4 regions of the Achromobacter sp. AONIH1 genome follow, and region 4 is predicted to be linked to each of the others. Evidence: predicted binding sites of a transcription regulator. Region 4 holds the regulator's gene; each other region holds the start of a gene.

Region 1 (5,145 bases), 1.6 Mb from region 4:
GGCCACGCCCGAGGACGAGATCGCCACGATCACCGGCGAGCGGTCCACGATGGACGGCACCTGGAACGAGGACAGCGCCGGATCGTCCACTACATTGCAGAACAGGCGGCGGGCCTCGGCGGCTTCGGAGACCTCGCGGTTGACCCCGGTGTCGTCGGTGGCGGCCACGACCAGCCAGACGGCGTCCAGCCAGGCGGGGTCGAACCGGCCCGGATGGTGACGGATGCGGCCATCGGCGGCCAGCGCGGCCAGGGCGGGCGTCAGCCCGGGCGCGCCCACGGTCACGGCGGCGCCCGCTTCGAGCAGCGCCAGCGTCTTGCGTTCGGCAACGGCGCCGCCGCCCACGACCAGCGCGGGGCGGCCGTTCAGATCGGCGAACAGGGGGAAGAGCTTCATGGAATAAACCCGCTCCGGGCTGGCCCGGCAAATGTCAGTCGATCATAGGGATGGGGTTTCATCCCCACAACTTTTGATTTATTGAATTCATATATCCAAAACTTATTAACGCTCAGCCCGGGCCCAGCCATTGACTGAACTCAACGACCTCGCGCGCCACCTCGCCCAGGCGCTTCTGGGCCTGCATGGCGCGTTCGCGCAACAGCCGGTGGGCCTCGTCCTCGGAAATTGAGCGGGTCTGCATCAGGATGCCCTTGGCTTTTTCCACCCATTGCCTGTCCGCCAGCCGAAGCTTGGCTTCGCGCAGCGCCTCGCGCCGGGACTTCTCCACGGCGAAGCGTTCGATCGCCACGGTCAGCAGGCTTTCGATGCGGGCGGCGGGGACGTCCCCGACCACGTAGGCGGCCACGCCCGCCTGCAACGCCTCGCGGATGGCCGCGCGCGTGCCGTCGCCGGTGAACATCACCACCGGCCGGTCGCTGTGCTCGCTGGCCACGCAGACATATTCCAGCGTGTCGCGACCGGGCGCGTCGCTGTCGATCAGCACCACATCGGGAGCGGCGTCTTCGATCGCGGCGGCCAGATCCATGCCCGGCGCGGCCTCGGCCACGACGCGCACGCCCGCGGCCGCCAGCGTCTGCCGCAGCGACGCCGCGCGTCCCTCGCCATCGTTGAGCAGCATGACTTTCAGCATGGGGCGTTCGATCCTGCAAATCCGGATAGCGGTGATCACGCAATTTCCATGCCATGCCGCGGCGCGCGCAACCGCCGCGCGGCGCGCACAAGCGCGGGGCATGGCGCGCACAGGCTTGGTGCGCCGGCGCACGTTGTGGCGCATCCGTGTGTGTCCGCAAGGTGTTGGTCCGCGCCCGCGTCGATCGGCCGTCAAGCCAGTATCCATGCGGTATCACGGACTTTGCGCCGGTCCGCGCCTGGGGGGGGCGGGGGTTGGCACGGCGCTTGCTTGTGGGGTAGTGGCGGCCAACGGCGGTCGCCCACGCTGAACGCCGCGCATTCGCGGCCAGGGACAACGACGTCTCGCCCGCCACCGGATCCGGTCCGTGGCGGGCGGGGCGTTTTTTTTGCCAGGAGCCATGCCCATGTCGTCACACCATGACCGTTCGGAACACGCCCCGAAACCCGACCCGCGCGATGGCGCCGATGCCGGACGCCGCAGCTGGCTCGCGGGGGCCGCGCGCGCGGCGACGGGCGCGGGCCTGTTGTCCCTGGTCGATCCGCTGGTGCGAGCCGGCGCCTGGGCGGCCGGCACCGATGCGCCGGAAAAGACCGAGGTGAAGATCGGCTTCATCCCGCTGACGGATTGCGCGTCCGTGGTGATGGCCTCGGCGCTGGGCCTGGACAAGAAGCACGGCGTCACCATCACGCTGTCCAAGGAGGCTTCCTGGGCCAGCGTGCGGGACAAGCTCATGAACGGCGAGCTGGATTTCGCTCATGTGCTGTATGGGTTGGTCTACGGCGTGCACCTGGGCATCGGCGGTCCGCGCAAGGACATGGCGGTGCTTATGGGGCTGAACCAGAATGGCCAGGCGATCACCCTGTCCAACAAGCTGTTGCAGGCTGGCGCGCGCGACGGCGAGTCGCTGGCCAGGCTGATGGCCAGCGACAAGCGCGAATACACCTTCGCCCAGACCTTTCCCACAGGCACCCACGCCATGTGGCTGTATTACTGGCTGGCGGCGCATGGCATCGATCCGATGCGCGACGCCAAGGCCATCACCGTGCCGCCGCCGCAGATGGTCGCCAACATGCGTGTGGGCAACATGGACGGCTTCTGCGTCGGCGAGCCCTGGGGCGCGCGCGCGATCATGGACAAGATCGGCTTCACCGCCATCACGACGCAGGGCATCTGGGCCGATCATCCCGAAAAGGTGCTGGGCGCCAGCGCCGAGTTCGTGGCGCGCCATCCCAACACGGCGCGGGCCGTCACGGCTGCGGTGCTGGAGGCGGGCAAGTGGATCGACGCTTCCGAGGCCAATCGCCAGAAGACCGCCGAGACCATCGCCGCCAAGTCCTACGTCAATACCGACGCGGGCGGCATCGTCGGCCGCATGCAGGGCCGCTACGAGGACGGCCTGGGCAAGTCCTGGAGCGATCCGCATGCCATGCGCTTTCATGCCGATGGCGCGGCCAACTTCCCCTACCTTAGCGACGGCATGTGGTTCCTGACACAGCACAAGCGCTGGGGATTGCTCAAGACGCATCCCGACTACCTGGCCGTGGCCCGGCAGATCAATCGCATCGACGTGTACCGCCAGGCGGCGCAGGCCGCCGGCGTGGCGCTGCCCGCCGGCGAGATGCGCAAGTCCACGCTGGTCGACGGCGTGGCCTGGGACGGCAGCGATCCGGCGGCCTATGCCGACGGCTTCAAGGTCAAGGCCTGAGCGCCGCAACGAGGGAGAAGGAAATGTTCAATGTGATCTCCTCCATGGCGGGCGCGGGCCGGACGGGCGCCTTCTGGCGCGACCGCGTCGAGGGCCTGCTCAAGGCCGCGGCCGGGCCGGTGGCTGGATTCGCGGTGTTCGTGCTGGCATGGCAGGCGGTGGCCATGGGCATTCCCGAGATTCCCACGCCCGGCGTCACCTGGCACGCGGCCCAGGCGCTGTTCGCCGATCCTTTCTACGACAACGGGCCCAACGACAAGGGCATAGGCTGGAACCTGCTGGCCTCGCTGCAGCGAGTGGCCGTCGGCTTCGGGCTGGCCGCCATCGTGGGCATACCGGCGGGCTTCGCCATCGGTCGCTATGCCGCGCTGCGCGCCATGTTCTCGCCCATCGTCAGCCTGCTGCGGCCGGTGTCGCCGCTGGCCTGGCTGCCGCTGGGCCTGTTGCTGTTCAAGGCCGCCAATCCGGCCGCCATCTGGGCGATCTTCATCTGTTCCATCTGGCCCATGATCGTCAATACCGCCGTTGGGGTGACGCGCGTGCCGCAGGACTACCTGAACGTGGCGCGCGTGCTGAATCTGTCGGAATGGAAGGTCGTCACCAAGGTATTGCTGCCGGCGGTGCTGCCCTATGTGCTGACCGGCGTGCGGTTGTCCATCGGCACGGCCTGGCTGGTGATCGTGGCGGCCGAGATGCTGACCGGCGGCACCGGCATCGGCTTCTGGCTATGGGACGAATGGAACAACCTGAAGGTCGAGCACATCGTCATCGCCATTTTCGTGATCGGCATCGTGGGGCTGGCGCTGGAAACGCTGCTGGTCGCGCTGGCGCGCCGTTTTACCTACGCCGAGGAGTAGCCGCATGAAGAAGCATGTACGCATAGAACGCGTGGGCCAGACCTTCGCCACGCGCAAGGGCGATTTCGTGGCCCTGCGCGATATCGACCTGACCGTGGACCAGGGCGAGTTCATCACGCTGATCGGGCATTCGGGCTGCGGCAAGTCCACGCTGCTGAACCTGATCGCCGGCCTGACGCGCCCCACCACCGGCGTGCTGCTGTGCGCCGAGCGCGAGATCACCGGACCCGGGCCCGACCGCGCGGTGGTGTTCCAGAACCATTCCCTGCTGCCCTGGCTGACCTGCTTCCAGAACGTGCACCTGGCGGTGGAGCGTGTGTTCGGCGGCAGCGAAAGCCGCGCCCGGCTGGCCGAGCGCACGCGCGCGGCGCTGGAACTGGTGGGACTGCTGCCCGCGCAGAACAAGCTGCCGCGCGAGATATCCGGCGGCATGAAGCAGCGCGTGGGCATCGCGCGGGCGCTGGCGATCGAGCCGGGCGTGCTGCTGATGGACGAGCCGTTCGGCGCGCTGGACGCGCTGACGCGCGCGCATCTGCAGGACGAGCTGCTCAGGATCGTGGCCAAGACGCGCACCACCACCATCATGGTCACGCACGACGTGGACGAGGCCGTGCTGCTGTCGGACCGCATCGTCATGCTGGGCAACGGGCCGGCCGCCACCATCGGCGAGATCCTGGCCGTGCCGCTGGCGCGACCGCGCGACCGCGTGGCGCTGGCCAATGACGCGGTCTACCTCGCCTGCCGCGCCGCGGTGGTGGACTTCCTGCACCGCCGCCATGGCAATCCGGAGATCGCCGCGGCTCGCGAGCCCGGCGTCCAGGCCGGCAGGGCCGAGGGCGGCGCGCCGGACGACGCCGGAGCCTCGCGGGCCGTGGCCTGAGCGCATCCGGAACTACAGGCTGAGAGGGACATCATGCAAGAGAAACAGAAGTTGGTGGTGGTGGGCAACGGCATGGCCGGCATCCGCGCGGTCGAGGAACTGCTGAAACTGGCGCCCGACCTGTACGACATCACCGTGATCGGCGCCGAGCCGCACGTCAACTACAACCGCATCCTGCTGTCGCCGGTGCTGACCGGCGAGCAGACGCTGGACGACATCATCCTCAACCGCGAGGACTGGTACGCGTCGAACGGCATCCGGCTGCTGCTGGGCCGCAAGGTCACGGGCCTGAACCGGGCGCGGCGCATCGCGCAGCTCGACGATGGCGCCACGCTGCCCTATGACCGCCTGCTGCTGGCGACCGGATCGAATCCGTTCATGCTGCCGGTGCCGGGATGCGAGCTGGACGGCGTGGTCACGTTCCGCGATATCCGCGACGTCAACCTGATGATCGACGCGGCCGCGCGCTACCGCCATGCCGTGGTGATCGGCGGCGGCCTGCTGGGCCTGGAAGCGGCTAATGGCCTGGCCGCGCGCGGCATGGACGTGTCCGTGGTGCACCTGGGCGAAGCGCTGCTGGATCGCCAGCTCGACGGCGCGGCCGCCGGCC
Region 2 (5,145 bases), 3.2 Mb from region 4:
GAGCGCGTGCTCAACGCCATGGCCGCCGTGCCCCGCCATCTGTTCGTGGACGAGGCCCTGGCGAGCCGCGCCTACGAGGAATCGGCGCTGCCCATCGGCCATTCACAGACCATTTCCCAGCCCTGGGTGGTGGCGCGCATGATCTCGGCGGTCTGCGAGGACCGCGCCCCGACCCGAGTGCTCGAAGTGGGGGCCGGCTGCGGCTATCAGGCCGCGGTGCTGGCCCAGATCGTGCGCGAGGTTCACAGCATCGAACGCATCCGCGGTTTGTACGAATTGGCGCGCAATCACCTGCGCGCGCTGCGCCTGACGACCCGCATCCGCCTGATCTATGGAGACGGCACCGTGGGCCTGCCCGGCGTGTCGCCGTTCGATGCTATTGTTGTGGCTGCCGCTGGCTTGGCCATCCCGCAGGCGTTGCTGCAGCAGCTCGCGCCGGGAGGACGGCTGATCGCCCCCGAGGGCAGCACCAGCCAGCGCCTCGTGCTGATCGAACGCACGGGCGCCGCCAGCTGGAAACGCACAGAATTAGAGGCCGTGCGCTTTGTGCCGCTACGCGCCGGAATACAATCTTGAGCAAACAGGAGAAACGTATGCTCAACGGGCAGTTGCAACTGACCGATACCGCTTTTGGCGCGCCCATGCCGCGCCTGCGCCGTCCGCTTTATCTCGCGGGCGCCATCAGCCTGGTCGTCCTGGCCGGTTGCGCTTCCAAGGGCCAGCGCGCCCCCGTGGTCGACATGGCCGGCGGGCAGCAGACCACCGCGACGGCCCAGCCTGGCGGCAGCTACGTCGTCAAGCCGGGCGACACGCTCTACAAGATCGCGCGTTCGAACAACGTCGACGTCGAGAACGTCAAGCGCTGGAACAATCTCAGCGATCCCAACCAGATTTCGGTGGGCCAGGTGCTCAAGCTGTCCGGTGGCGGCGCCGCGGCCGGCGGCGCGACGCAGGTCACGCCGGTGGCCTCCGCCAAGTCGTCCTCGACGCAGCCGCGCCCGCTTGATCAGCCGTCCGACAGCGGCGCCGCGACCTCGACGCCATCGACCGCCACGCCCGCCCCGGCGCCCACGCCGGCCGAAAAACCGGCGCGCGCGGCCGATGCCGGCGTCATCAACTGGGGCTGGCCGGCCACCGGCCAGATCACCCAGGGCTTCAACAGCAACACCAAGGGCATCGACATCGCCGGCAACCTGGGCGACCCCGTCATCGCGGCGGCCGACGGCAAGGTCATGTACAGCGGCAACGGCGTGCGCGGCCTGGGCAACCTGATCATCGTCAACCACCAGAACGGCTTCATCACGGCCTACGCGCACAACCGCGCGCTGCTGGTCAAGACCGGCCAGGACGTCAAGCGCGGCGCCAAGATCGCTGAAATCGGCCAGAGCGACGCGACCTCGCCGCGCCTGCACTTCGAGATCCGCCGCCAGGGCACGCCCGTCGACCCGATGCAATACCTGCCCGCGCGATGACGCCGACGCTGGTATTCGACCTGGAGACCATCCCCGACGCCGACGGGCTGCGCAAGCTCAACGGCTGGGGCGAGGACGTGCCGGACGCCGAAGTGGTCGAGCGCGCGCTGACGGCGCGCCGCGAGGCCGTCGGCCATGACTTCCTGCCGCTGCACCTGCACAAGGTTGCGGTGGTGGGCTGCGTGTTCCGTGACGACCAGGGCTTTCGCGTCAAGACGCTGGGCCAGCCCGACGATCCCGAGGCCGCGCTGCTGGCGGGCTTCTTCAAGACCATCGAGCGCTATACCCCCAAGCTGGTCAGCTGGAACGGCTCGGGCTTCGACCTGCCGGTGCTGCACTACCGCAGCCTGATCCTGGGCGTGCCCGCGCCGCGCTACTGGGACATGGGCGAGGAAGACCGCGAGTTCAAGTTCAACAACTACATCTCGCGCTACCACAGCCGCCACACCGACCTGATGGACCTGCTGGCCAAGTACAACGGCCGCGCCAACGCGCCGCTGGACGAACTGGCCAAGCTCTGCGGCTTTCCCGGCAAGCTGGGCATGGACGGCAGCAAAGTCTGGGAAGCCTGGAGCCAGGGCCGCGCAGACGAGGTGCGGGCCTATTGCGAGACCGACGTGGTCAACACCTGGCTGGTGTACACGCGCTTTCGCTTCCTGCGCGGCGAACTCGATCCCGTCTCCTACGAGGCCGAGATCGCCCTGGTGCGCGACACGCTGTCCGCCAGCGACGCTCCGCACTGGAAGGAATACCTGGACGCCTGGAAAGGGTAGGCCCACCCCCGAAGCGCTGCGCGCTTCCCCCTCCAGGGGGCGCCGCTACGGACCGGCAAAGCCGGATCCGTGCGGCCTCTATCGGGGATGATCGGCATATGGGGGCGTTCCACGTGCTTCTTAAGGCGGTTGGGATGTCGAAATCCGGGACGCAATTGACTGAAACAAGCAGGGGCGTAGGCGAAACCTGACTGAAACCGGGCCTCTCGCACAATGGTCTCGCTTTCTTCAATTTCAGGAGACCTCGATGTCCCGCTACGCTCTACGTTCGAATCTGGCCGCTCTAGCCATTGCCGTTGCCGGCGCGATGGGGGCGGGCGCCGTGTCTGCCGCGCCGCCGGTCGATGGCGGCGCGCCGGACGCCATGCATGAAGGCCGCCACGACGGCTTCCACAAAGGCATGCATGACGGCGTCTATTTCCCCGGCCTGGGACCCGTGTCCAAGAAGCAGCTCGAACAGCTGAAACTGGACGACAAGCAGCAGGCGCTGGTCAAGACGGCCCAGGACAGCCAGCGCGGTCTGCGCGACGCCATGCGCGCCGCCGGCGCCAAGCGCCATGACCTGCTCAAGGCGCAGCTGGATAGCGGCAAGCTCGACCCGCGCGCGCTGATCTCGCAGTCCGAGCAGAACCGCGGTCAGTTCGACACCCAGATGAAGCAGGCCCGCGATCAGTGGCTGGCCGTCTGGGACAGCCTGAATGACGCCCAGCGCAGCCAGGTCGCGTCCATGCTCAAGGAACGCCAGGCGCGCATGGAACAACGCCACGCCCGCATGCAGGAACGCCACGGCAAGGGCGCTCCCGCGCCCACGGCCGCGCCTGCGCCAGCGACGGCTCCAGCCGCCAACTAAGCGACGCTTCAGGCGCCTGCGGCGTAGCCGCGACCCGCGCTCCACGCCTGGCCCGCCCGGCCCCCGACGCTCCCGCGTTCGGGGGCCGCTTCGTTTCCGGCGCTCGCGCAGGCCGAGTCCTCGGGCCATGGCTGTTGGGATGTCGCCTTTGGGACCTTGTCGAGGGATGGGGCGGCGACTCGCGGCATGGAGCGGGGCTGGATCCAGCATGGCGCGCATTCCCCATTTTGATGCGCGGGAGGGGCGGAGTCGTGCCCGCGCGGCACGCTTCTGGTGCGCGTGGCCTCGCGTTCAGCCCGTCGCCAGCGCGGCGTCACCGGATTGAAACCTGGCACGGGCCTTGCTTGAAGAGCAGCGAGCCGTCGCCATTGATCCGATGCGCCGGCCGGCCAGACGGAAACGCCCCGTGGGCGTTCCGCCGACTCCCTTCATCCGACCAGGACTCCGCACCATGAAGAAGACGCTGCCAGCCTTGCCCCTCGTGTTCGCTGCATGTTTCGCCGCGGTCGCGCAAGCCGAGCCCACCGATCTGGGCGGCGGCTTCTCGCTCAGCGGCAATGCCGCCATCGTCAGCGACTACCGCTTCCGTGGCTATTCGCAGACCGACTTCCGTCCTGCCGCGCAGCTGGGCATAGACCTGACCCACAGCTCGGGCTTTTACCTGGGGAACTGGAACTCCAATGTGTCCAGTTTCGTCTACACCGACGGCAATCTGGAAATGGACTTCTACGGCGGCTGGAAGGGGGATGTGGGCGGCGGCCTGACGCTGGACGCGGGGGTGCTGCACTATTACTACCCGGGTTCCAGCTCGCCCAAGGGCGGCAACTACAACAACACCGATCTCTACCTGGCCGCGACCTACGCCAACTACACGCTGAAGTACTCCTACACGCCCGGCGACTTCTTCAGCACGCCCGACAGCAAGGGCACCTGGTACCTGGACGGCACCGCCAATTTCGACCTGGGCGACGGCTGGGGCCTGGTCGGGCACCTGGGCTATCAGAAGCTCAAGAACCAGACCAACATGAATGGCGATTCCATCAGCCATTACGTGGACTACAAGCTGGGCGTGACCAAGGATCTGAAAGGTTGGGTGCTGGGCCTGGCGGCCGTGGGCGCGACCAAGGACAACTGGCTGCCGACCAAGTACGGCCATCCGTCGGGACGTTTGGGGGCGGTGTTCTCGGTGGCGCGCAGCTTCTGAGGGACCGAAGGCGGCCGGCGGGGCGCGCCCCGCCCGGACGCGGGCCGACGGCGGTCCCGCGCGGGGGCGGCTGCGGCGCTCCCGCCGCTCGCTTTACAATGCGCGGTTGCATGTAATCCTGGACCGCGCAAGATGTCTGACGTTTTGAATATCGAATCCCTTGACCTGGAAGCCCGCGGCATCGCCCGCCGCGAGGGCAAGGTCGTGTTCGTGGAGGGCGCCCTGCCGGGCGAACGCGTGGTGGCCACCACCGTGCGCCGCAAGCCGTCCTATGAAATCGCCCGCGTCGAGGAGATCCTGCGTCCGTCCTCGCAGCGCGTGGTGCCGCGCTGCCCGCATTTTGGCGTCTGTGGCGGCTGTGCCATGCAGCACCTGGAGCCCAGCACCCAGGTGGCGATCAAGCAGCGTTCGCTGGAGGACACCTTCTGGCACGTCGGCAAGCTCCGTCCCGCGCGCGTGCTGCCGCCGCTGCAGGGCCCGACCTGGGGCTACCGCTACCGCGCCCGCCTGTCGGTGCGGGTGGTGCCGAAGAAGGGCGGCGTGCTGGTGGGCTTCCATGAGCGCAAGAGCAGCTATGTGGCCGACATGCGCGAATGCCATGTGCTGCCGCGCCACGTCAGCGACCTGCTGCTGCCCTTGCGCGCCATGATCGCCTCGATGTCCGCGCCCGATCGCATGCCGCAGATCGAGGTCGCGCTGGGCGAGGGCGTGACCGCGCTGGTGCTGCGTCATCTGCTGCCGCTGACCGACGGCGATATCGCCATCCTGCGCGCGTTCGCGGCCAGGCATCAGGTGCAATGGTGGCTGCAGCCCAAGGGGCCGGACACCGTGCACGCGCTGGAGCCG
Region 3 (5,145 bases), 3.3 Mb from region 4:
GCGCGGCGTTGCGGGCCACGTTCAGCACCGCCTGCATCAGCCGGGCCGCATCGCCCTTCAGGTCGGGCACGGAAGCGTCGTAGTCGCGCAGCAGCGTGATCTCGTCGCGAAACTCGGCCTGTATCAGCGCGCAGACGCGCTCGCAGATCTCGTGGATGTTCACCGGCCGCGCGTTCAGCGGCACGCGCTGCGGTCCGCTCAGGCGGTCCACCAGCGCCTGCAGGCGGTCGGCTTCGGAAATGATGACCTGGGTGTACTCGGCCAGCGCCGCGTTGGGCAACTCGGCCTCCAGCAACTGGGCGGCGCCGCGCAGGCCGCCCAGCGGATTCTTCACTTCATGCGCGAGATTGCGCAGCAATTCGCGGTGCGCCTCGATCTCCTCGACCAGGCGATGACTGCGATCGGCCAGCACGCGCTGCTCGATCTCGCGCGCCTCGATCAGCACGGGCCAGCGCTGGCCCGTCAGCCCGACGGTCGTGACCGACACTTCCACCGATTCCATGGCGCGGCGCAGGAACGCCAGCTGCCTGACGTCGGCATAGCGGCCGCCGGCGGCGCGATCGATGGAGGACTGTATGTGCTCGGGGCTGTCGAACAGCGTGGCGGCCGACTGCCCGCACAGCTGCTTGCGCGACCGCCCGAACAGATCCTCGGCGGCGGCATTGGCGTATTCGATGTGGCCGCGCCCGTTCACCAGAAAAACGGACGTGGCGAGCAGGTCTAGAGCTTCTACATTCATCTCAGTTACCCATCGCGCTACGCGCCACCCGCAACGCAAGAAATCAACACAACTCCATCCGGAGCGCGGCAAAGCCGGCCAGGCCGGCCCGCCGCAAACCCGATGGAGACAAACGACTCAAGGGAGGAGACAACGCCACGACTCGGCAGAGCCCTCCCCACCCCAGGCAGCGCGGAGCCGGCTTTGCCGGTCCGCTGGCTGCGCCCCCTTGAGGGGGAAGCGCCGAAGGCGCTTCGGGGGTGGGCGTCACCTCATAGGCTGTAGTACATGTCGAACTCGATCGGGTGCGTCGTCATGCGCAGACGGTTCACATCGCCCATCTTCAGGTCGATGTAGGCGTTGAGCATGTCGTTGCTGAACACGCCGCCACGGGTCAGGAACTCGCGGTCCTTGTCCAGGGCTTCCAGCGCTTCTTCCAGCGAGGCGCACACGGTCGGGATCTTGGCGTCTTCTTCCGGCGGCAGGTCGTACAGGTTCTTGTCGGCCGGATCGCCCGGGTGGATCTTGTTCTGCACGCCGTCCAGGCCGGCCATCATCAGGGCCGAGAAGGCCAGGTACGGGTTGGCCAGGGGGTCCGGGAAGCGCGCCTCGACGCGGCGGCCCTTCGGGTTGCCGACGTAGGGGATACGGATCGAGGCCGAGCGGTTGCGGGCCGAGTAGGCCAGCTTGACCGGGGCTTCGTAGTGCGGAACCAGGCGCTTGTACGAGTTGGTGCCCGGGTTGGTGATGGCGTTCAGCGCGCGGGCGTGCTTGATGATGCCGCCGATGTAGTACAGCGCGAAGTCCGACAGGCCGGCGTAGCCGTTGCCCGCGAACAGGTTCTGGCCGTCCTTCCAGATGGACTGGTGCACGTGCATGCCCGAACCGTTGTCGCCGACGATGGGCTTGGGCATGAAGGTGGCGGTCTTGCCGTAGGCGTGAGCCACGTTATGAATGATGTACTTGGTGATCTGCGTCCAGTCGGCGCGCTGCACCAGCGTGCTGAACTTGGTGCCGATTTCCAGCTGGCCGGCGCCCGCCACTTCGTGGTGGTGCACTTCGACCGGCACGCCCATCTGTTCCATCAGCAGGCACATTTCCGAACGCATGTCCTGGAACGAATCGACCGGGGGCACGGGGAAGTAGCCGCCCTTGACCGAGGGACGATGGCCGGTGTTGCCGCCTTCGAAGTCCAGGCCGGTGGACCAGGAGGCCTCTTCCGACTTGATCTTGACGAAGGTGCCCGACATGTCGGTGTTCCAGGTCACGCCGTCGAACACGAAGAATTCGGGTTCCGGACCGAAGTAGGCGGTATCGCCCAGGCCCGAGGACTTCAGGTAGGCTTCGGCGCGCTTGGCCAGCGAGCGCGGATCGCGGTCATAGCCCTTCAGGTCCGAAGGTTCGACCACGTCGCAGGACAGGATCAGCGTCGGCTCTTCGCGGAACGGATCCATGTTGGCGGTGGACAGGTCGGGGATAAGCAGCATGTCCGAGGCTTCGATGCCCTTCCAGCCGGCGATCGACGAACCGTCGAAGGCTTGCCCGCTTTCCAGCTTGTCTTCATCGATCGCGCTCGTGGGCACGGACACGTGGTGCTCGCGGCCCACGGTGTCGGTAAAGCGGAAGTCGACGAATTTGACTTCGTTGTCGGCGATCTGTTTCAGGACGTCTTTCGGGCTTGCCATGTCATCTCCATTAGATAAAAGGGTCGAGGGCGCTGCCGCTCGACTGGCATGAAAGAGGGAAGCAATAAGCGTGCCAGGTTTGGCCTCAGGGAATCCCCGGGGACAACGGCGAGTAAGAAGGAAAATGTAGCACCAATATGGTGCAAAAGATGGGGCATGAACGCCCCATCTTGGTGCTTTTTTGCTACAGGAACATTTCCTGCAGATCGTTCAGGAAGCGCCAGCCCAGGGAGGTCGCCTGCAGGCGGGTGGGATCGGCGTCCAGCAGGCCGCGTTTGGCCGCTGCCTCCAATTGGTGCGCGATGACGGCCAGCGACAGGCCGGTGCGCTCGCTGAACAGGGTCGCCGCCACGCCGTCCTTCAGGCGCAAGGCGTTCAGCATGAACTCGAAGGGCAGCTCGTCCGGCCCGACCTGTCGGCTTTCGGCCAGATGGCTGCCGTCGCGCGCGGCGGCGGCCTGCATCCAGGATTCCGGGTTGCGCAGGCGCGCCTCGCGCACGATGCGATCATGGAAAGACAGCTTGCCATGCGCGCCCGGACCGATGCCCAGGTAGTCGCCGAATTCCCAGTAATTCAGGTTATGACGGCAACGCGCGCCCGACCGGGCGTAGGCGGACACCTCGTAGCGCGCCAGGCCCGCCGTGGCCAGCTCGGTTTCGACCAGGTCCTGCATGGCGGCGCTGGTATCGTCGTCCGGCAAATCCTCGGGCGGGAACTTGGCGAACACCGTGTTCGGCTCCATCGTCAGGTGATAGAGCGACAGATGCTCGGTGCCGAAGGCCAGCGCCTGGCGCAGATCGTCCGTACAGGCCGCCAGCGTCTGGCCCGGCAAGGCGAACATCAGGTCCAGGTTGACGCGCGACACGGCGCGCTGCGCCATCTCGATCGCGGCGCGGGCCTGGGCGGCGTCGTGGATGCGGCCCAGCTTCTTGAGCTGGACGTCATCGAAGCTCTGGATGCCCAGCGAAAAGCGCGTCACGCCGCTGGCGGCATAGTCCCGGAAGCGGCTGGCCTCGGCGGTGCCGGGGTTGGCTTCCATCGTGATCTCGGCGTCCGGCCACAGGTTCAGGCAGGCGCGCAACATCGCCAGCAGCTCGTCCAGCCCGGCGGCCGACAGCAGGCTGGGCGTACCGCCGCCGATGAACACCGACACGACCTGCCGGCCCCAGATGCCGGGCAGCGCCTGTTCCAGATCACTGCGCAGCGCGTCCAGGTAGGCGCGTTCCGGAATGCCCTCTCCCGGCGCGGCGTGCGAATTGAAGTCGCAGTACGGGCATTTGCGCACGCACCAGGGCACGTGCACATAGAGCGACAGTGGCGGCAGGCTGGTCAGGGCGGAGCCCGTCGCCAGGCGCGGGCGCGAAGCGCCCGATTCAGCGCGGATGGGAATGGTGATGGACATGCTGCGATGCGGATGCAGGAAGGGCGGCGCGCCGCTCAGGCCTGGTTGAGCTTGCCCAGCAGCTCGCGCAGCGCGCGGGCGCGGTGGCTGACGCTGTTCTTTTCGGCCGGGTCCAGCGAGGCGGCGGTCAGGCCCAGGTCGGGCAGGTAGAAATGCGGATCGTAGCCAAAGCCGTTGGCGCCCTCGGGCTGGTCGATGATCTCGCCATGCCAATGGCCTTCGCCGATGAGCGGACACGGATCGTTCTCGGCCCGCACCAGCGCCAGCACCGCCACGTACCAGGCGCGCCGGTCGGCCAGGCCGGCCAGCTTCTGGACCAGCAACGCGTTGTTGGCCAGGTCGGATTTCTCGCCGCCATGCATCTTGGCGTAGCGCGCCGAATACACGCCGGGCGCGCCCTGCAGCGCGGCCACGCACAGGCCGGAGTCGTCGGCCAGGGCCGGCAGCCCCGTCAGGCGGCTGGCGTGGCGGGCCTTGGCCAGCGCGTTCTCGATGAAGGTGACGTGCGGCTCTTCGGCCTCGGGCACGCCCAGCTCGCCCTGGGGCACCAGCTCCATGCCCAGCGGGGCGAACAAGGCGGAAAACTCACGCAGCTTGCCGGCATTGTTGGACGCCAGCACCGCGCGGCGCAGCGATTCGGGAATCTTGGGGGAAGTCATGGCGGCATTGTAAGGGAGCCGGCCGCCGCCGCCCTGCCCGCCCCGGCGTGCCATGCCGCTGTTGCGCCAGCGCAGGAAGAATGATGAATATGGCAATCGCGCAACAAGACCGACATATTTTATTGTCACTATGGATAATCTTGTCACTGATCGTATCTGACGCACCGGCGATGAACTCTCTTCACGCTTTGCCCCGGCCGGTTGCGGCCGGCGCTCCCCATTCCATTCCGGCAGTGGGGTCTGGTCACGCCAGTCTGGCCGGCATCTTGCGCGAACGCCTCCTGCAACCCCGCTTCCAACCCGTCATCGACCTGGCCCAAAGCCGCATCTACGGCCATGAAAGCCTGATACGCGGCCCGTTGGACTCGGCGCTGCACTTTCCCGACGCCCTGTTTGCCGAGGCCCGCCGCCAGGGCCTGCATCCCCAGCTGGAACTGGCCAGCTTCCGCGCCGGCGCCCATGGCTTCCATGAAGCACGTGCCCAGGGCAAGCTGTTCCTGAACCTGTCCGGCTCCGCCCTGATCCATTACTGGACGCTGTGGGGCGACGAAATGCCGCTGCGGCTGCTCAAGGATTGCGCGCTCGAACCCACCAGCATCATCGTCGAGCTGACCGAGCAGGATCCTCTGTCCGAACACATGGCCGCGCTAGGCGGTGCCTTCGCCTGCCTGCGCGACTACG
Region 4 (5,145 bases):
CAGGCCCCGCCATGCTCGATCTCGATCTACTGCACAGCTTCGTTTCCGTCGTCGACGCCGGCGGCTTCACGCGCGCCGGCGAACGCGTGCACCGCAGCCAGTCCACCGTCAGCCAGCAGATCCGCAAGTTGGAAGAGGCGCTGGAGTGTGCGCTGTTCATCCGCGACGGCCGCCAGGTCCAGCTGACCGAAGACGGCGAGCGGCTGCTGGGCTATGCCCGCCGCATGCTGGCGCTGTCCACCGAGGTGCGCGAGGCTGTCAGCGGCCGCCAGCGCGTGGACGTGGTGCGCCTGGGCATCCCGGACGATTTCGCGCCCGAAGCCTTGACCGCGCTCCTGGCGGCCTACGTGCGCGAACGGCCGACGCTGCGCCTGTCAGTGCGCTGCGATCTCAGCGCCGCGCTGACGCGCAGCCTGGAGCGCGGCGATCTGGATGTGGCGCTGCTCAAGCGCGAGCCCGGCGCCGGAATGGACACGGGCGCGGCCCTGGCCGCGTGGCCGGAGCACCTGCATTGGATCGCCGCCAGCGCCTTGCCGCTGCCCGATGTCGAGCCCGTGCCGCTGGTGGCGTTTCCGCAAGGCTGCATCTACCGCAACCGCGCCATCCATGCGCTGGAAGCGGCGGGCCGGCGCTGGCGCATCGCCTATGAAAGCCCCAACCTGCTGGGCCTGCAGGCGGCGCTGGCCGGCGGCCTGGGCGTCGCGCTGCTGGAGCGCCGCTGTCTGGCGCCCAACCTGCGCATCGTGGACGAGCATCTGCCGCCGGCGCCGCCCACCGAACTCGCGCTCTGCCTGGGCCGCGCGGCGCGCGAGCCGGCGCGCCAGGTGGCGCAGACGGTGCAGGCGTTCTGCGCAGCGCAGTGGCGCCAGCCCTCATCCTGAACGGGAACGGCTCCGCCGGACGGCCCAACGGCCGCAAGCCGCCAGGCGTGGAAAGGACACAGGCCGCCTGTGTGTGGAAGGAACCGCGCAGACAAAGACGCGAAAATCCACGCCGACCCATCCGCACAAAAACAAAAGCCACGGCAGGCGCCGTGGCTTCGTTGGATCAGGAACGGGGTCAGGCTACCGCGACCTGGATGACCGGATAGGTATTGGCCGCCGGCGCGCTGGGCTGTTCAGCCAGGGCGGCGGGAGGATTGACCGGAACGGCGATCGAGCGCACGTCGCAGACGCTGGAGCAACGACCGCCGGGCAGGTATTCCGTGGCGGTGGCTGCGCAACAGCCGCAACAGGTCGCCACGCCCAGCTCGAACTGCAGGTCGGCCAGCGTGGTAGCGCCCGCGTCCACGCTGGCGCGGACTTGGCGTTCGGTGATCGCGTTGCATACACAAATGTACATGAGAATAATTATCGAAAATTATTCTCGAACTGGCAAGCGGCTTGCGCAAAAAAAATTGCAACCGAGATGTCACGCAAGTGTTTGAAATCAGGGACGAATTTACAGTCATTCGTCCCTGATTTCAGCGAACCGAGGCCTGCGCCTTGCGCAGCGCCGCCGGCGCGATGCGCAGCGCCTCGCGGTATTTGGCCACCGTGCGCCGGGCGATCACGATGCCCTGGTCGGCCAGCTTTTCCATGATCTGACTGTCGGACAGCGGCTTGGCACGGTTCTCGTCCGCCACCATCTGCCGGATATGGGTCTGCACCGCCGTGGCCGAGGTGGCATCGCCGCCATCGGTCGACACCCCCGTCCCGAAGAAGCGCTTGAGCTCCAGCGTACCGAACGGGGTGAGCATGTACTTCTGCGTCGTGGCCCGCGAAATCGTGGATTCGTGCAGGCCCAGTTCGCCCGCGATGTCCTTCAGGATCAGCGGACGCATGGCCGCCGGCCCCTGGCTGAAGAAAGCCGTCTGGCGTTCGACGATGGCCTGGGACACGCGCAGGATGGTGTCGAAGCGCTGCTCGACGTTGCGGATCATCCACTTGGCCTGCTGCAACTGGGCCTGCAGGCCAGCGTGGGCCGATTCCTTCTGGTTGCCCAGCATCTGCGCATACAGGCCGTTGATCTGCAGGCGCGGTACGGCGGCGCTGTTGAGCGTGACCTGCCAGCCGCGCCGGGTTTTGCGCACGATCACGTCCGGCACGGCGTAGTCGGCGGCCGGCACGGTCCAGGCGCGTCCCGGACGCGGCTCCAGGCGCAGGATCAGGGCGTGCGCGGCGCGGAACCGGGTTTCGTCGCACCCCGCCGCCGCGCACAGACGGGCGACATTGCCGGTGGCCAGCAGCGGCAGGTGACGGGCGCAGATCTCGCGGGCGCAGGCCAGCGCCGCCGGGTCGGCCGCCTCGGGCAGGCGCGTGATGTCCGGGTGGCGCAATTGCAACAGCAGGCATTCCGCCATGTCCCGCGCGCCGATGCCGGGTGGATCGAAGGACTGCAGCAGCGACAGCGCCGCCTTCAGCTCGTCGATATCCGGCTCCAGCTCGGCCGGCAGCCAGCCCAGGATTTCCTCCAGCGGCGAGCCCAGGTAGCCGTTCTCGTCCAGCTCGTCGATCAGCAGGGCGGCCAATGCGGCGTCGCGCGGCGCCGCCCGGGTCAGCACCAGCTGGCCCAGCAGGTGCTCGCGCAGCGTGTCCGGCATGGCGGCCTCGGGCGGGCCGCCGTCCTCGTCTGGGTAGACCCCGCCGGAGCCGGGCATTTCCTCGATGGGCGCGTCGCGCTCGGCCGCCGGCTCGTCGTCCTGCACCGAGGACTCGCGTTCGGACTCTGCCTGCGCCTCGGGCGCCACGGGTTCGTCGTCGCGCTCGAGCAGCGGGTTGTCCGCCAGCACCTGCGAGATCTCGGCTTCCAGCTCGAGCGTGGACAACTGCAACAATCGGATCGATTGCTGCAGCTGTGGGGTCAGCGTCAGATGCTGACCGGGACGCAGTTCTAAAATCGGACGGGTCATAGGTACAATATTTTGCATGATGAATCAGACTTCGCCCGAGCGCGTTCGCCAGGATAGCCGCCTGATCGGCCAGACCCTGCTCAAACTTGCGCTTCCCAGACTCCTCCTGCGCGCGATCGTGATCGCCGTCGCCCTCATCATCTGGTATTTCGTCGCCAACTGGATACTGGACGCGGGCAAGCGCGTGAGCTTCGAATTCCTGCACTCGCTGGGCCAGCCCACGATGGACATGGTGCAGAAGTTCAGCCCCTACCTGTGGTGGGTCGGGGTCGGCATCTGGAGCCTCATCGTCTTCTTCGCGCTGCGCGCCTGGCTGAGCGCCAGCCTGGCCTCCGGCCGCGCCACGCCGGTGCAGACCGAGGTGCTGGCCGAACTGGCGCCGCAACTGTCCGACGAATCGCTGGGCGTGCTGCGCTGGACCTGGGGCGACCGCGAAGAACCCTTCACCGTGGGCGACCTGCGCCGCTCGCTGTCTGAAATCCGCCACAGCCGCATCGCCAAGATCGACATGGTGGCGCGTCAGGCCGAGATCCTGGAAGGCGGCGGCAAGCCCCGCGCCGGCTCCCGCGACGACGACGCACCGCGCCGCGAACCGCGCGCCGACCGCTACGTCGAGCCGCGCATCGGCCCCGCCCGATAAGCGACACCCTTCCGCGCAACCCGCCAGAAGCCGCCGTCCAGGCGGCTTTTGCATTTCAGTGCGCTGCCAGCAAGCCGCTCCTATACTGGCCTGCCACGCTCGCGCAACCGCGGGCCGCGCGTCATACCGACACCATGCGCCGGCGGCCCCGCCGCGGCGACCGCGCGGCCGACCTCCTGGAGTCCGCTTTCCATGTTCCGTACTTCCGTCCGGTTCGCCGCCAGCATGGCGCTGGCCTGCTCTGCCGCGCTCTCGTTCAGCGCGCCGGCGCGGGCTGCCTGGCCAGACAAGCCCATCACCTTCGTCGCCCCGTTCACCGCCGGCGGCGCCAATGATCTGGTCGCCCGCATCATCGCCAAGGCGGTCGGCGCCGCGCTGAACCAGCCCGTCATCGTCGAGAACCGTCCCGGCGCCGGCGGCGTGATCGGCGCTGCCCACGTGGCGCGCAGTCCGGCCGATGGCTACACCTACCTGGTCGGCAGCAACGGCACCGTCACCAACAGCCTGATCCGTTCCGACCAGCCGTACAAGGACGAGGCGCTGACGCCCGTGGCGCTGCTGTCGATCACGCCCTCGGTGATCGTGACCCACCCGTCCAACCCCGCCAAGGACCTGAAGGACTTCGTGGCGCGCGCCAAACAGGCCAAGACCGATCGCATCACCTTTTCCACGGCCGGCAACGGCAGCACGCCGCACTTCGTGGCCGAAATGCTGAAGGAAGCCACCGGCCTGCCGGTAGAGCCCATCGCCTACAAGAGCGGCTCGGAAGGCGTGAGCGCGGTGATCGGCAACCAGGTCGACGCCACCTCCGAGGCCAGCATCGTGACGCTGCCGCTGGTCCAGAGCGGCAAGCTCAAGGCGCTGGCCACCACCTGGGACAAGCGCATGGCCAGCGCGCCGGACATTCCGACCACGGCCGAGGCCGGCTTCGGCACGGTGCGCATCGGCCACTGGGCCGGCCTGTACGCGCCGACCGGCACGCCGGCGGACGTGCTCGACAAGATGAACGCGGCGGTCGAGCAGTCGTTGCAGACGCGTGAAGTGCAGAATGCGTTGCGCCAGAGCAGCATCGAGCCGGGCGGCGGTTCGCGCGCCAGCTTCGCCGAGTTCGCCGCCAACGAGCGCAAGCGCCTGGGCGAAGTGGTCAAGAACGGCCATATGCAGACGCAGTAAGCGCCTGAGCCGGAGCGCGCTCATGCTGTTGCGCGTCCGGCTGCGCGAGCCCCGCGCCACCGCGAAACGCGTGGCTCGCGCCGCGCCTGCCGGCCTGTCGAAAGAACCAGGGAATACCCTGAGGCGCCACCGTAAGACAGATACGTCCCCGGCTTTTTCATTTGCGCTTGCACAAAAAGTATGTTTGACTAGCATCCCTATGGCCGCTAACCGCAACCCCCTCGCGATTGCCACCGGACGCTACGACGCTCCGGTCGCCGGCCTGCGCGCCTCCTCCCTCAGCGTTGCCTCCTTCGCCGCGCTATCGCTATACCTACCGATCGGTTGCCGGGCCTAGTGCCTCGTGGTAGCTCGGCAGCCACACGCTCGCCACACGCGTATTCCCCTTTCTTTTCCTGTTTTCAAGACTGAATCCTGCCGGCCTGGCCAGTAGTTTCCGGGC

What was found. Region 4 encodes sigma-54, which starts transcription at its own class of promoters, with help from an activator protein. Its sites were predicted from a motif close to TGGCANGNAANCTGCTTT; they were not measured.
Region 1: the regulator sigma-54 is predicted to act here: its motif matches at 1,346-1,363, upstream of C2U31_RS28515 (CmpA/NrtA family ABC transporter substrate-binding protein).
Region 2: the regulator sigma-54 is predicted to act here: its motif matches at 3,425-3,442, upstream of C2U31_RS21225 (TorF family putative porin).
Region 3: the regulator sigma-54 is predicted to act here: its motif matches at 2,462-2,479, upstream of glnA (type I glutamate--ammonia ligase).

The regions. Positions count from the first base shown of each region.
Region 1 covers NZ_CP026124.1:6,253,070-6,258,214, reverse strand. The annotation lists gene cysG (siroheme synthase CysG) at 1-396, opposite strand, end outside; gene C2U31_RS28520 (ANTAR domain-containing response regulator) at 509-1,090, opposite strand; gene C2U31_RS28515 (CmpA/NrtA family ABC transporter substrate-binding protein) at 1,491-2,798, shown strand; gene ntrB (nitrate ABC transporter permease) at 2,822-3,655, shown strand; gene C2U31_RS28505 (ABC transporter ATP-binding protein) at 3,660-4,535, shown strand; gene nirB (nitrite reductase large subunit NirB) at 4,569-5,145, shown strand, end outside.
Region 2 covers NZ_CP026124.1:4,641,263-4,646,407, reverse strand. The annotation lists gene C2U31_RS21245 (protein-L-isoaspartate(D-aspartate) O-methyltransferase) at 1-576, shown strand, start outside; gene C2U31_RS21240 (peptidoglycan DD-metalloendopeptidase family protein) at 594-1,472, shown strand; gene C2U31_RS21235 (3'-5' exonuclease) at 1,469-2,245, shown strand; gene C2U31_RS21230 (hypothetical protein) at 2,493-3,095, shown strand; gene C2U31_RS21225 (TorF family putative porin) at 3,547-4,299, shown strand; gene rlmD (23S rRNA (uracil(1939)-C(5))-methyltransferase RlmD) at 4,432-5,145, shown strand, end outside.
Region 3 covers NZ_CP026124.1:4,547,730-4,552,874, forward strand. The annotation lists gene glnL (nitrogen regulation protein NR(II)) at 1-739, opposite strand, end outside; gene glnA (type I glutamate--ammonia ligase) at 991-2,403, opposite strand; gene hemW (radical SAM family heme chaperone HemW) at 2,588-3,805, opposite strand; gene rdgB (RdgB/HAM1 family non-canonical purine NTP pyrophosphatase) at 3,841-4,464, opposite strand; gene C2U31_RS20840 (EAL domain-containing protein) at 4,635-5,145, shown strand, end outside.
Region 4 covers NZ_CP026124.1:1,224,054-1,229,198, reverse strand. The annotation lists gene C2U31_RS05680 (LysR substrate-binding domain-containing protein) at 12-881, shown strand; gene C2U31_RS05675 (bacterioferritin-associated ferredoxin) at 1,060-1,341, opposite strand; gene rpoN (RNA polymerase factor sigma-54) at 1,463-2,908, opposite strand; gene C2U31_RS05665 (hypothetical protein) at 2,907-3,530, shown strand; gene C2U31_RS05660 (tripartite tricarboxylate transporter substrate binding protein) at 3,723-4,703, shown strand.